2 linked regions of the Magnetococcus sp. PR-3 genome follow. The protein of the gene in region 1 binds, or shares a complex with, the protein of each later gene. Links are inferred from orthologs where the notes say so. Each region holds a gene or a part of one and is shown on either strand. Other genes may lie near its edges.

What was found.
Region 2: the proteins of prmC (region 1) and prfA are in contact, whole or in part, in a crystal structure (PDB 2B3T), measured with the Escherichia coli proteins. The link is inferred for Magnetococcus sp. PR-3 from one-to-one orthologs.

Annotation. Positions count from the first base shown.
Region 1 is NZ_JBAHUQ010000002.1:70,927-77,454, reverse strand. The notes cover bases 2,563-5,525. They hold prmC (peptide chain release factor N(5)-glutamine methyltransferase), read right to left. Parts: upstream 4,501-5,525; coding sequence 3,625-4,500; downstream 2,563-3,624. Other genes in these bases: V5T57_RS01955 (DsbE family thiol:disulfide interchange protein), read right to left, coding at 5,231-5,525; V5T57_RS01960 (cytochrome c-type biogenesis protein), read right to left, coding at 4,716-5,231; V5T57_RS01970 (M23 family metallopeptidase), read left to right, coding at 2,563-3,430. Outside these bases: V5T57_RS01975 (GGDEF domain-containing protein), read right to left, coding at 1-740; more of V5T57_RS01970, read left to right, coding at 1,235-2,562; more of V5T57_RS01955, read right to left, coding at 5,526-5,791; V5T57_RS01950 (heme lyase CcmF/NrfE family subunit), read right to left, coding at 5,794-6,528. UniProt on the Escherichia coli protein: Methylates the class 1 translation termination release factors RF1/PrfA and RF2/PrfB on the glutamine residue of the universally conserved GGQ motif, i.e. on 'Gln-235' in RF1 and on 'Gln-252' in RF2.
Region 2 is NZ_JBAHUQ010000002.1:304,391-310,763, forward strand. The notes cover bases 1-2,808. They hold prfA (peptide chain release factor 1), read left to right. Parts: upstream 1-765; coding sequence 766-1,851; downstream 1,852-2,808. Other genes in these bases: hemA (glutamyl-tRNA reductase), read left to right, coding at 1-610; ssb (single-stranded DNA-binding protein), read right to left, coding at 1,957-2,511; dctP (TRAP transporter substrate-binding protein DctP), read left to right, coding at 2,656-2,808. Outside these bases: more of dctP, read left to right, coding at 2,809-3,675; glycerol-3-phosphate 1-O-acyltransferase PlsY, read left to right, coding at 3,704-4,312; DNA-processing protein DprA, read left to right, coding at 4,317-5,414; topA (type I DNA topoisomerase), read left to right, coding at 5,510-6,373. UniProt on the Escherichia coli protein: Peptide chain release factor 1 directs the termination of translation in response to the peptide chain termination codons UAG and UAA.

The sequences.
Region 1 (6,528 bases):
CTATGAATACGTTTAGCGTGGCGACGGAATCCATCGGCCTCTTGAATAAGTACCTGTTTTAACTCCTGCACATTGACTTGCTCAGGGGTCTGTTTTAGGCGTTCAACCAGGGCATCAGTTTCGCCATCGGCCTGACCTAAATCCTTAAGACCCGCACTTAAGGTCTCTGCCAGTCGTTGCAGGGTTTGCATGAGGTCACTCTTTTGACGCTGCCAGCGTCGTTCCCGCTTTAACTCTTGATCGGGTAGTGCGGTCAGCAGGTCAAAAAGTACCTTCCAATCGGGTTCTTGATCATCAGGCATGGCCTGTAATGCGTGCTCAAGCCAGGGGTCCCCTTCACTTAACTGGTTTAGGGCCAAACATAAATGGGTGCGAAAACGGGGCGGGGGAGCTTGGGGATCAATTTTTTGATGAAGGGTATCCCAATCCTGAGGTTCGGTGATCCATGGGGTAATGCCTTCCAAATCTTTTTTAAGCTTATTTAGGTCTGGTTCTCGTTGTTTGCTGATCTCTTTTTGCAGACGGCTTAGTTGGGATTGACGCTCATGAGATTTTTCTAATGAGGGTTTAACCAAATGCTCTAAAACTGTGTCGACCAGGGTTTTGATCTGGGCCATCTCACCATCACAGGGTCCTTTAATAATAAGATCCCGGACCTGTTTTTGGGCACCAGAAAGATCAGCCGGGCTCTTTTTAAGCTTGGCCAGAATCTCTTCTAAAAGGGTGACAGCATCTTGCATGCAGGTTTCTCTACCTCAAAGTGTCAAAATAGCTCTTATCTATAAGATCGGTTGGAATGGTGGCTAAGCGTAGCAGAACATGCATAAGGCGTAGGTTATGGTGCATTTTTGGGCCTATATGGGGTGTGTCTTCTCAATGGATATAACGGTTAGAATAGTATTAGTCATTGAATAAGCATATAAAAATAGAGTTCTAGCTTGTGAGTAAACTACACTAAAAGAGGCTGGACGATAGATGGACAGAAGATATTAACACACAAATTATATGTGAAACAAATAAAAATAGCCTGCTAAACTCCATAACAATCCGAGATTCTTGACAAAAGCTGTATATTTTAGTTATTTTGCTCTGGTTTTACTTGCCGCAAGGAGCGGCCTGAGAGCTCAAGCGAGAATTTGCATCTTGCCTGAAAAAAAGGACTGAGAATTGCATCAAGGGTAATTCGGATCAAGCCGTTGCCTTGATGGCTATACAACAGTCAGCGGATAACTCAATGAATTCTGGTCATAACAAAAAGCTGAACCGTTTGGGAACCTACGCCCACACTGGTGGATATTTGTCGCGTCAACAACGCCCTGAGCGTCGTTGGTTGCGCTTTTTCCTGGTGGGTGCGTTGACCGTTGGTGGGCTGGTAGCCCATCGGGTTCTTGATGCCCATACTGGACAATCTGTAACCCACCCGGGGCAGAAGTTTCAGGATGCTATGGTATTGAACCGCGCTGGTCTGCTGCCTGTAGCTCCCCCAACACTAGATAATGAACCAACCCGTACCGCCATCTTTACCCCGGATGCGTTGCTTGAGCCTGACCCTGTTGCTGAGGTTATGACACCTCAGGAACTGGAAGTGGCCCATCAATCCGCACCCAGTGTTGAGTTGCCGATGGGTCTTGGTACAGACATGGGTGACGCAAACAGCGATGAGCCTGTCATGGCGGTGGCAACCACCACATTACAGGAAGATCAAGTACGTGCTGGAGATACCATGACCGGTATGCTTCAACGCTATGAGATCTCTTACGCAGCTGCGTTAAAAATGTATAAGGCCGCTAAGCCTCACTATGACTTAGCTCGGAAAATGCGTGCCGGTAACCCAGTGGTTATTCGCCGGGACCGTCATCAAATGTTCCGTGCCTTTTACTACGCCATTACCAAAAACCGCACCCTGGTTATTACCACAGAAGATCAGAAGCGCTTTAAAGCACAGGTCGAGCAACGTAATTTGCAGTTGGCCACTTTAGAAGCTCTACCCCGTATTGATCTGGAAAAACCCGCATTATCAGATCAAGCGGCGGCTTCCATGTCACCTGGGTTGGCCGCGCTATATGGTAAAAGTAACATTGTGGATGGTGAGCTGGGTCTGAGCGACAAAATTCCCAAAATTGCCCCGGCACCTAAAGCCATTGTTTCAACCCTGGTCCAGGGTGAGATAAGTGAGCCGACGGTTGCGGCATTAAAGTCTGCCCAAACCGATGTTGCTCAGGTGACGCCAACTGGCGCAGCCACGGTTAAACAAGTGGCGATTAAGAAGAGAAAACCCGTAAAGCACGATAAAGTACGCAGCCGTTTTCCTAACGCTAAGCAAGTGGTGACGGAAAAGGTGCGTCGTGGTGATATGTTCAGTGCCATTTTGGCCCGCCATGGGGTGTCCAATCTGGTCGCGTTTGAAATGGCCAAGGTGGCCAAGCGTCAATCCAGTTTTGATATTGCGCGTCGGCTGCGTCCGGGGCGTGAGCTCAACATGGCCTTTGATATCAAACATAACCTCATTGGTTTGACCTATGAGGCCTCCACAGATAAAACGCTTTATATTGAAAAGAAGCCGGGTCGTGGTCTGGTCGCCGAGTTGGAGCAGAAGGCGTATCAAGTCAAGCTGAAGTCTGTGACGGGCATAATCAATGGTTCGCTGCTGGTTGCGGCCCGTAAAGCTGGTCTCTCGCAAAATCTGGCCATGCGTCTGGCCGGTCTATTTGAGTGGGATGTGGACTTTGCGCGAGATATTCGTGCCGGTGACCGTTTTACGGTTGTGTATGAAGAGCTGCAAATGGATGGCCGTAAAATCCGTAACGGCAACATCCTCGCTGCCAAGTTTATTAACCAAGGCAGTGCTTACGAAGCGATCCGTTATAAAGATCCGCGTGGTGTTGTTGGCTACTATAAGCCGACGGGTTCCAGCGTTGAGAAGATGTTTATTAAGGCCCCTGTGGACTTTACCCGCATCTCTTCGCGCTTCTCCTTGGCGCGTAAGCACCCAGTCTACGGCTTTACCCGCGCCCACAAAGGTGTGGATTATGCCGCGCCCAAAGGCACCCCTATTCGTGCTTCAGGCAGTGGCCGTATTTTGTACCGGGGTCACAAAGGTAGCTTTGGTAATCTGGTCATTGTCAAACACAACAGCACCTACACCACAGCCTATGCCCACATGAGTGGCTTTAAGCGTGGTTTAAAAGTGGGTTCGCACATTAAGCAGGGTCAAGTCATTGGCTATGTTGGTGCGACTGGTGCAGCAACCGGCCCCCATTTGCACTATGAAGTGCGGGTTCGTGGGCGTCAGGTTAATCCGCTTAAAGTGAAGTTACCCATGGGTAAAAGTGTACCCCGTCGTTATCTGGTCGATTTCAAACGTCATAGCCAGAAGATGACTGCGCTGCTCCGCCGGGCACCCAGTGTTGTGGCCGCCTTGGATAACTAAAGCAGCCTATCGGCATACGAACAAAAAAAGCGGGCCTTGAAAAAGGTCCGCTTTTTTGTGTGCTGATCAAGAGATCTCGATCCCCTACTTGTAAGCGTCAGCCGCCCATGGTGCCTGCTACTTAAGAGGTCAAAGATCGTTGTACAGGGTGGCCTATGCGTATGGTCACACTGTGTTAGCTCAGAGTAAGATCCCTATCGTGACCCCATGACCACACGATCGTGTTGGGCATAGTCTTTGAGGATCTGGATATTTTTTAAACCATGGTTTTGCATCAAATCATGCACACGCTGGCCTTGATCGTGGCCAATTTCAACCGCCAATAAGCCGCCTGTATTAAGGCGTTTGACCACATCTGGAACCAAACGATTATAGATATCCATACCATCCATACCCCCATCCAGTGCCAATATGGGCTCCCAATCCTTTACTTCAGGCTCTAAGGTTTGGATGACGTCATGGTTGATGTAGGGGGGGTTGGAGAGGATCAGATCAAACGGTGTCTCCTCTGTAAGCGCTGCACACAGATCGCTTTTAAGCCATTGACTGCGTGTCTGTAGGCCCAATAGCTCTGCATTGGCTTTGGCGCAGGTTAAAGCGTGTTCTGAGAGGTCTACACCGATCCCTGTCGCCTCTTTAAAGTGATCAAGCAGTGCCAGGGCAATAGCACCCGAACCCGTGCCAATATCCAACAGCTTGGTTGGTGCTGCATTTTGCGCTTCAAAATGGTCAATGACAGCTTGAACCAGATGTTCGGTTTCTGGACGGGGAATTAAGACCCCTGCGGTAATCTTTAAATCCCAATGCAAAAAAGCCCGCTTCTCTAGGATATATGCGACCGGTTCCCGAGCGGCCCGGCGTTTGATTAATGCTTTATAGCTGGCCAGTTCATCTGGTGTCAGTGGACGGTCGGGATCTAAAAACAGATCCAAGCGGCGTATATCCAGTGCATGAGCCAGTAGCAACTCTCCATCCAGTCTAGGAGAGTCCACGCCCTGTTTTCCTAACCAGTCGGTGGTCCACTGTAGGATGGTGCGAGCGGTCCATTGTGGTGTGTTGGGTTCAGCCATTGGGCGTCCTGAAGGAAAGACCGCTTACCTTGTATGCATGGTCAGAGAGATCAAAGTTGAAAGAGCTGTTAACTTTGATGCGAGATCTAACCTCAATAAAGGTTCGCTGACATGATCGAGATAAGTCGAGGAATAAACAAAGGTAGGTCAAACAAAGGGGTCAACACCCGCACCCTCTCGCGTTATCGCATAGAGGGTACGGGTGAAGGCATACCTTACATATCGATGCTATCCAGCTCTTTTTGAATACGGGATTTCATATCCCCGCTGGTTGCTTCATCACTATTTTTATCCGCTTTGGATGCAGACTTGGTGTTTGGATTATACCAATTACGAATGGCAAACCATAACCCGAAGGCGCCAAACAACAGTGCCGCAAAAGGGCCTGCCCACAACGCCATATTACGGCTGTTCATCACCGGTTCCATATAGATATAGTCGCCGTAGCGCTCCAGGAAGTAGCGACGAATATCATCCTCTTGCTCACCGGCATGTACTTTATCGCGCACCACCTTCAGCATATCTTTGGCCAGACCAGAGTTGGAGTCATACACCGACTGACTCTGGCAAACCGCGCAGCGAAGTTCAGAAGCGATCTTACGGACCAGGGACTCCCGTGGATCTTCAGCCTTAACCGTACCCTGTTTGGCCGGTTCAGCTTCTTGTGCCATAACCGGGGTGACCACCAGCAGTGCCAGTACACACATGCTCCACTGAAGTAGATGACGCATCACGATGCCCCCGGCTTTTTCTTAGCGTTATAGGCTTCTATTAAAGGTAGAGCGACGGTGTTGAACCAGTTACGTACCAACGGGCCATACTCTTTTTTAATAATCATCCCATCGGGGTTAACCAGATAACTCTCCGGTGCGCGGACAATACCCCATTCAATGGCCACCTTCTGATCAGGGTCAAAAACCATGGGGTAGCTCGGGGTACCGTGGCGCCGTAAAAAAGCCATGGCGCCGCGGCGGGTATCTTTGTAGTCCACACCAATGACAGCAAAATCATCCCGTTCTTTGATTAGGCGGTCCAGGCGCATCAACTCAGGATGCTCACCCACACAGGCCCCACACCAAGAGCCCCAGAAATTAACCAGAATCCATTTGCCTTTGTAGTCGGCAATATCAATGGTATCTGTGCCGGCTAAAGCAGGACCACGTAGGATAGGTGCAGGTTTTTCAAGCAACGCCGTGGGGATCTTTTTGGTATCCCGCCCCAACCCCAACCCCATGAGTACCAGAATCAGTACAATGGAGCCTAACAGAATGAATTTCCATAATTTACCCACGATTAATTAGCCTCCTGGGTTTTCTTTAAACGGCGACCCTGGAACAGTGCAACAATGGCGCCCAAGGCAATGATAAAGGATCCATACCATACCCAGCCAATCAGAGGGTTACGGTAAGCCTTGATCGCCCATCCTCTGCCAGGAATTCGGTCACCTAAAACCACATAGAGATCTTCCCAGAAATAGCTGAAGATCGAAGCTTCTGTGGTCTCCATTTCATGGTTATCATACTTACGCTTCTGGGGGGTGGCTGTCACACTGTGGCCATCTTCCCGAACAGCAATAATAACGGCCTCTGTCGCGGTCCAGTTATCTTTACGTACCTTGTGGTAGCGGTCCAGAGTGAGCTCCCAACCAGAGAGCTTTACCTTATCACCAGGCTGCATGATAACGGTCTGTACCTCTTGGAACATGCCACTGCCAATAAAGCCAGCACACATGACCAAAATACCGATATGCACCGTCAAGCCGCCATAGCGTCGCTTATTGCGCCCAACCATCCGCCAAATGGCTGAGAAGGGGTTGCTGCTCCCAGACTGCATGCGTGAATGGACACCACGTTTGAAGTCGATAAAGTGGGAGGAGCCCACAAACATAATCAACATCACGGTCACAATGGCGTAAGGGTGGTCGATCCCCAAGAACAGCGCAATGGGAATACCCACCACCGCTAAAATGGCGGGAATGACAAAGTTCTTCTTTAACTGACCCTGTGCCGCGCGGCGCCAGGAAATCAG
Region 2 (6,373 bases), 230 kb from region 1 along the record:
TGTGGACCTCGCCGAACAGTTTAATGGACACGCATTTCCCATTGAGGAACTTGGGGAGAATTTGCATCGGGCAGACATTGTGATCTCTTCAACCGGATCCACCACCTATATGGTGGGGCCCGATATGGTCAAAGAGGCACTGAAAAGTCGTCGTCAACGCCCCATCTTTTTGATCGATATTGCGGTACCTCGGGATTTGGATCCTGAAATTGCTGAGGTTGATAGCGCCTTCCTTTACGATATGGATGATTTAACCAAGATCATCGAAGATAACCGTCAAGATCGCCAAGAGGCTGCACAGGCTGCTTTGGATATTATTGAGGGTGAGGCACCCATCTTTACCCAGTGGTTGGATACCTTAGATGTTGTCCCCACCATTAAAGCCATGCGACGCAAAGCCGAAGCGACCAAGGATCAACTGCTGCAAAAACATTTGAACGGCTGGGATCTGCAAGAGGCCGACCGCAAAAAGGTGGAAAATCTAGCCCGACAACTGGTCAACAAGCTGATGCATGATCCCACCGAACGGCTCAGAGCCCTGACCAATGAGCATGATGGTGACCGTTATGTGGATGCCGCTCGCAAGCTCTACAAGCTGGATGAATCCTAACCAAACCCCACATTTAGGCGTATATAACCAGCACCATGCCACCCACTGAATGGGGTCATGGTACAGGTAGCCGATGGGTTTAAAGCATTTGACCAACCCAGTGGTACGCGCATCTTTTTCAATCATACACGCTAACTGACCACCGAAGAGACCTCATGGCCATTGAAGAAAAGCTGGAATCCTTAACCAACCGTCATGCAGAGCTCTCCTCTCATCTGGCCGACCCTGCTACGGTCTCGGACGCTAAAAAGTTTGCCGCTTACAGTAAAGAGTTTTCGGACCTAGAGCCGGTGGTAGAGGCTTGGCAGAGCCATCAAACCCTAACCGAGCAAATGGCCGATGCCGAACAGATGCTGGCTGAAGCGGGCGATGATCCTGACATGCGGCAAATGGCCAAAGAGGAACGGGAAACCTTAAAAACTCAACTGGAAGAGAGCCACAAAAACCTGCAACTGATGTTGCTGCCTAAAGATCCCAACGACGAGAAGAACGTTGTTTTGGAGATCCGTGCAGGTACGGGTGGTGATGAAGCGGCACTGTTTGTCTCTGACCTATTCCGTATGTATGGTCGTTTTGCTGAATCTAAAGGGTGGCGCATAGAGATCCTCTCCAGCAGCCCAACGGATCTGGGTGGCTATAAAGAACTCATTGCCATGGTCCATGGCAAAGGGGCCTATATGGGCCTGAAGTATGAGTCTGGTGTGCACCGGGTACAGCGTATTCCTGTCACAGAAACAGGTGGCCGCATCCACACCTCTGCGGTGACCGTGGCCATTTTGGCAGAAGCGGATGATGTGGAGCTTAATCTCCAAGATAAAGATTTACGCTTTGATGTGTACCGCTCTTCAGGCCCCGGTGGCCAGAGTGTAAACACCACCGATTCAGCGGTACGGATTACCCACCTACCCACCGGTTTAATCGTCACCTGTCAGGATGAAAAGTCTCAGCATAAGAACAAAGCCAAAGCGATGAAGGTTCTACAGGCACGTCTGCTGGATGCTGAAAAACAGGCGGCAGCCTCTGAACGGGCCGAAGCCCGCAAAGGTCAGGTGGGTAGTGGCGACCGATCCGAGCGTATTCGCACCTATAACTTCCCCCAAAGCCGGGTGACCGATCACCGTATTAATCTGACCTTGCATAAGCTCGATCAGGTTATGCAGGGTGCCTTGGCTGAAGTGGTGGATGCCTTGGCTACACATGATCAAGCTGAAATGCTAGCCCAGTTAGGGAACCCCCATTAATTCATGAGGCGAGCCACACTGCGTTTATAAAGTCTGACGTAACAGAAAGGGGGCACAGCCATGGCTGTGCCCCCTTTTTTTAAGATCTACTTGGAGTCATGGGCCCTAGAAGGGGATATCATCATCAAAGTCAGGTCCCTCATTAAAGGTATCTGCCGGAGAAGCAGGCTGCTTACCCCCTTGGGGTGCGCCGCCACCTTGGGGTGCACCGCCCCCTTGGCCGCCCTGACCACCACCTTGAGGTGCACCACTCCCATAACCACCACCTTGAGGTGCGCCCCCCCCATAACCACCACCGCCGCCACCGCCGCCACCGGGACGATCCAAAATGATCATCTGGCTATTAAAGCCACTAACCACGGTTTCGGTTGTGTAGCGATCCTGCCCGCTCTGGTCTTGCCATTTACGGGTCTGCAGCTGGCCTTCAATATAGACTTTACTGCCTTTACGTAAGTACTGTTGGACAATTTCAGCAGGCTTGCCAAAAACTACCACACGGTGCCATTCGGTACGTTCCTGGCGTTGACCCTGCTGATCATTCCACGACTCACTGGTCGCAATATTTAAATTGGCAACCGCCTTACCCGCTTGGGTATAGCGAATCTCCGGGTCCCCACCCAGATTTCCGATCAGTTGTACTTTGTTGAGGGAAAAGGCCATTCAATCCTCCTGGCAAACACCCCTAAATGGGGGGAAATCGTTTTAATTGTTGATCAGCACCTGACAAAGCGCCACAAGCATGGTATCCCATGAAAACCTTCTTTTCATGGAACATTACCCGGTCGACGCCCCATGCACCATACCATGTTTCAAATTTTTTGCACCTTCTTGCCGCTGTTAGCAGCCATTGCGACCGCTTTGGCCCCTACAGCCTATGCCCAAGCCCCTGTGCAGATCATGCGCATTGGCACCACCCAGGGTATGGACATGACCTATGTCCGTAACTTAAGACAGATGGCACAGGATATCGAACAGGGTACGGCTGGTCAGATCAAGGTAGAGATTCTTCATAATGGTCAGCAGGGTAACGAGATCACGATGGTGAAATCGCTCATTGAGAATAAGATGGAGGCCGCCTTTATCTCAGCCTCTACCCTGTCTCAAACCTTACCAGCCTACCAGCTACTCCTGACACCAAGGTTGTTTGTCACACCCAATCAATTGGTGCAGTTTGTTCAAAGCCGTTATGACCTGAAGCTCCGCAGACGCGCCATCCGTAAACGTATTCAGGTTTTGGGCTACGGTGGTACGGGCTTTTATGGCATTACCAGCTTTAAAGAGGGATCGTGGGAAGAGATGGCTGGTGCCACCATCCGGTCACCCTCGGTGATTACCCATCAAAAAGGTCTGGAACAGATGGGGTTGGCCCCCAACTATGTACCGGCTGAGTCGGTACCCGGTGCCATTAATGATGGCTGGCTACAGGGTATTTCCAGTACGCCTGAGCTGCTTAATCGCACCCGCTTGACCCAACAGGCCAAACGTTTTTTCCCAACCCACCATCTCTATGGTTGGATGGCCTTTACCGTCAGCAACCGTTGGTATGCCAATCTACCCAAGGAGCTACGCCAGAAGGTTAAAGAGATTGTCGCCGCCTCGCTCAGACAGAGCTTTTCGGAATCTTTACGTTTGGAACAGAAAATTCTTGGGGACTGGAGTGCCGGCCGCGGTCCACAACCCACAGAGGTGGCTGAAAGAGCCATCGCTGAACAGATCAAACCATGGGTTGGTCAAAAACTGCAGGCACTGGAAAAACGGATGGGGCTACATGGTCAGTTATGGCAGATGTGGATCCAAAATAATGGCCTAATGACCACCCCATAACCCACTTTTTTAAAACGGATGCCGTACCATGGATGCACTGTTCTCACCCACTGCACTACTGGCCATTTTTGGGGCCTACCTACTGGGCGCCATCCCCTTTGGACTGGTCATTGCCCGCCTATGGGGTGCCGGGGATATCCGTACGCAAGGTAGTGGTAATATTGGGGCAACCAATGTTCTGCGTACCGCGGGCAAACTGCCGGGCTTGTTAACCCTTATTCTTGATATTGGCAAAGGGGCCATGGCAACCGCAGTGGGTATTGGGTTGTTCGGATGGGAGAGCCCCATTACTGCGGCCATGGCACTGTTATCTTTTATGGGACATCTGTTTCCCATTTATCTGGGTTTTAAGGGGGGCAAAGGGGTTGCAACCGGTTTGGGTGTTTTTTTAATGCTAACCCCCATGGTTGGTCTACTGGCGGTCGCCAGTTGGATCATTGCGGCCGTGTTGTTCCGTATCTCCTCGCTTTCCGCTTTACTCGCTTTTGCCTTGATGCCGGTGTTTCAATACCTCTACGGCACCCAACCTGCGATGGTGGTTGCAGCCATTGTGGTCCCAACCGTGTTTTGGAAGCATCGCCAGAACATTCAACGGATTTTGGCTGGTACCGAACCACGCATTGGTAAAAAGGGCTGATCGGATGGCCCATGAGGACCTTCTGGCATGGCTACAACTGGAGCTTACCCCAGGGCTTGGGCCTATCACCCTTAGGCACCTTAAACAGCAGTATGGTACACCTCAGGCGATTCTAACCGCCCTACCGGATGTAAAACCCCAGATCACATTGGCTGATCGCGCCTGGGTTGCAGATCTTATTCAACAGAACCAAGCCATGGGGGCCCAAGCCATTCATTGGGCACAAGAGATCTACCCCCAACAATTGTTGGAAATTGCAGACCCTCCACCTGTGCTGTTTGTACAGGGTCAGTTGGCACTGCTCAATCAAGAACCACTCATTGCCATGGTGGGTACGCGACGCTGTAGCCGGGATGGTGAACGGTTTGCCCACAAGCTGGGGCATGATCTGGGACAGATGCGATTAACCACCATCAGTGGTCTGGCCCTGGGTATTGATAGTGCCGCCCACCGAGGCTCCCTGGAAGGGGAGGGTTCTACCGTGGCTGTTTTGGGGTGTGGTTTGGATGTGGACTATCCAAAACCTAATCGAGATCTTAAAAAACAGATTGTTCAAAATGGATGCTTGGTCACCGAATATCCCCCAGGCACACAACCCCATGCCAAGCGGTTTCCCCGTCGTAACCGTATCATCAGTGGTTTAAGTCGTGGTGTGGTGGTGGTGGAAGGGGGCTTAAAGTCCGGGTCCTTGATTACAGCCCGCTTGGCTTTAGAACAGAACCGTGAGGTGTTGGCCGTTCCAGGTGCCATCCATGATCCCCGTAGTCGTGGTGTGCATCAGCTCTTAAAAGATGGCGCACAACTGATCGAAAATGCGGCTGATGTGGTGGAAGCACTGGCTTGGGGGGGGACCATTCCCGATCAGGCCAGGAGCACCCAATCACAGGATCTTTCCCTCTATGCCGATGTGATGCAAAACACCCCTGGGGCCACACCTGTGATAGAGGCTTTGGTGGATGGACCATTAACGGTGGATGGACTTTTGCGTCTTTGTCATTTGACACCCGCAGAGCTTTCCAGCACATTACTTCAGCTTGAACTATGCAACATTGTTCGTCGTGAACCAGGAGGAATGCTGGCTCTAGAGCCGCAACATTCCTAGGTATATCATGACTTTACAGGGTGGCATGCTGTGGCCTTTTTGCTACTTCAACCCCCTGATTCTTCAACTTAACTATGAAATGGAGTGGTGGAAACATGACGGCAGTAGTCATCGTGGAATCACCCGCCAAGGCGAAAACCATCAATAAATTTTTAGGTCGTGGCTACAAAGTAGTCGCTACCTATGGTCATATCCGTGATCTGCCCAGCAAAAATGGCTCGGTGGATACGGAAAATGGTTTCGCCATGAAGTATACCGTGCCAAAAGATTCTGCCAAACGGGTGGATGAACTGGCCAAGGCGGTCAAAGGGGCTGATCAAGTTTATCTGGCGACTGACCCTGACCGTGAAGGGGAAGCAATCTCCTGGCATGTTCATGAGATTTTAGAAAAGAAAAAGCTGCTCAAAGAGGTCTTGGTTAAGCGGGTGGTGTTCCATGAGATCACCAAAACCGCCATTCAAGACGCTGTTGCCCATGCCCGTGATGTTGATATGGATATGGTCAATGCCCAGCAAGCACGCCGGGCGCTGGACTATCTGGTGGGCTTTAACCTGAGCCCACTTCTGTGGCGTAAAATCCGCCGAGGGCTCTCAGCAGGTCGTGTGCAGTCGGTTGCCCTACGTCTGGTTTGTGAGCGGGAAGCGGAGATCCAGGCTTTTGAACCCCGTGAGTACTGGAGCATTACCGCACAAGCCGCTAAAACAGCAGATGAGAAACCACGCCCCTTTGAAGCCCGCTTGGCGATAGCCGAGGGTAAAAAGTTAACCAAATTTTCCATTGCCAATGAAGATCAGGCAAAAGGGTTGGTTAAATCTGTGGAGAACCGCCCTCTGTTTGTCTCCGAAGTGGAGAAAAAGCAGAGCAAGCGTAACCCCTCCCCGCCCTTTATCACCTCGACACTTCAGCAGGAAGCCTCCCGAAAACTGGGCTTCTCTGCCAAAAAGACCATGACCGTCGCC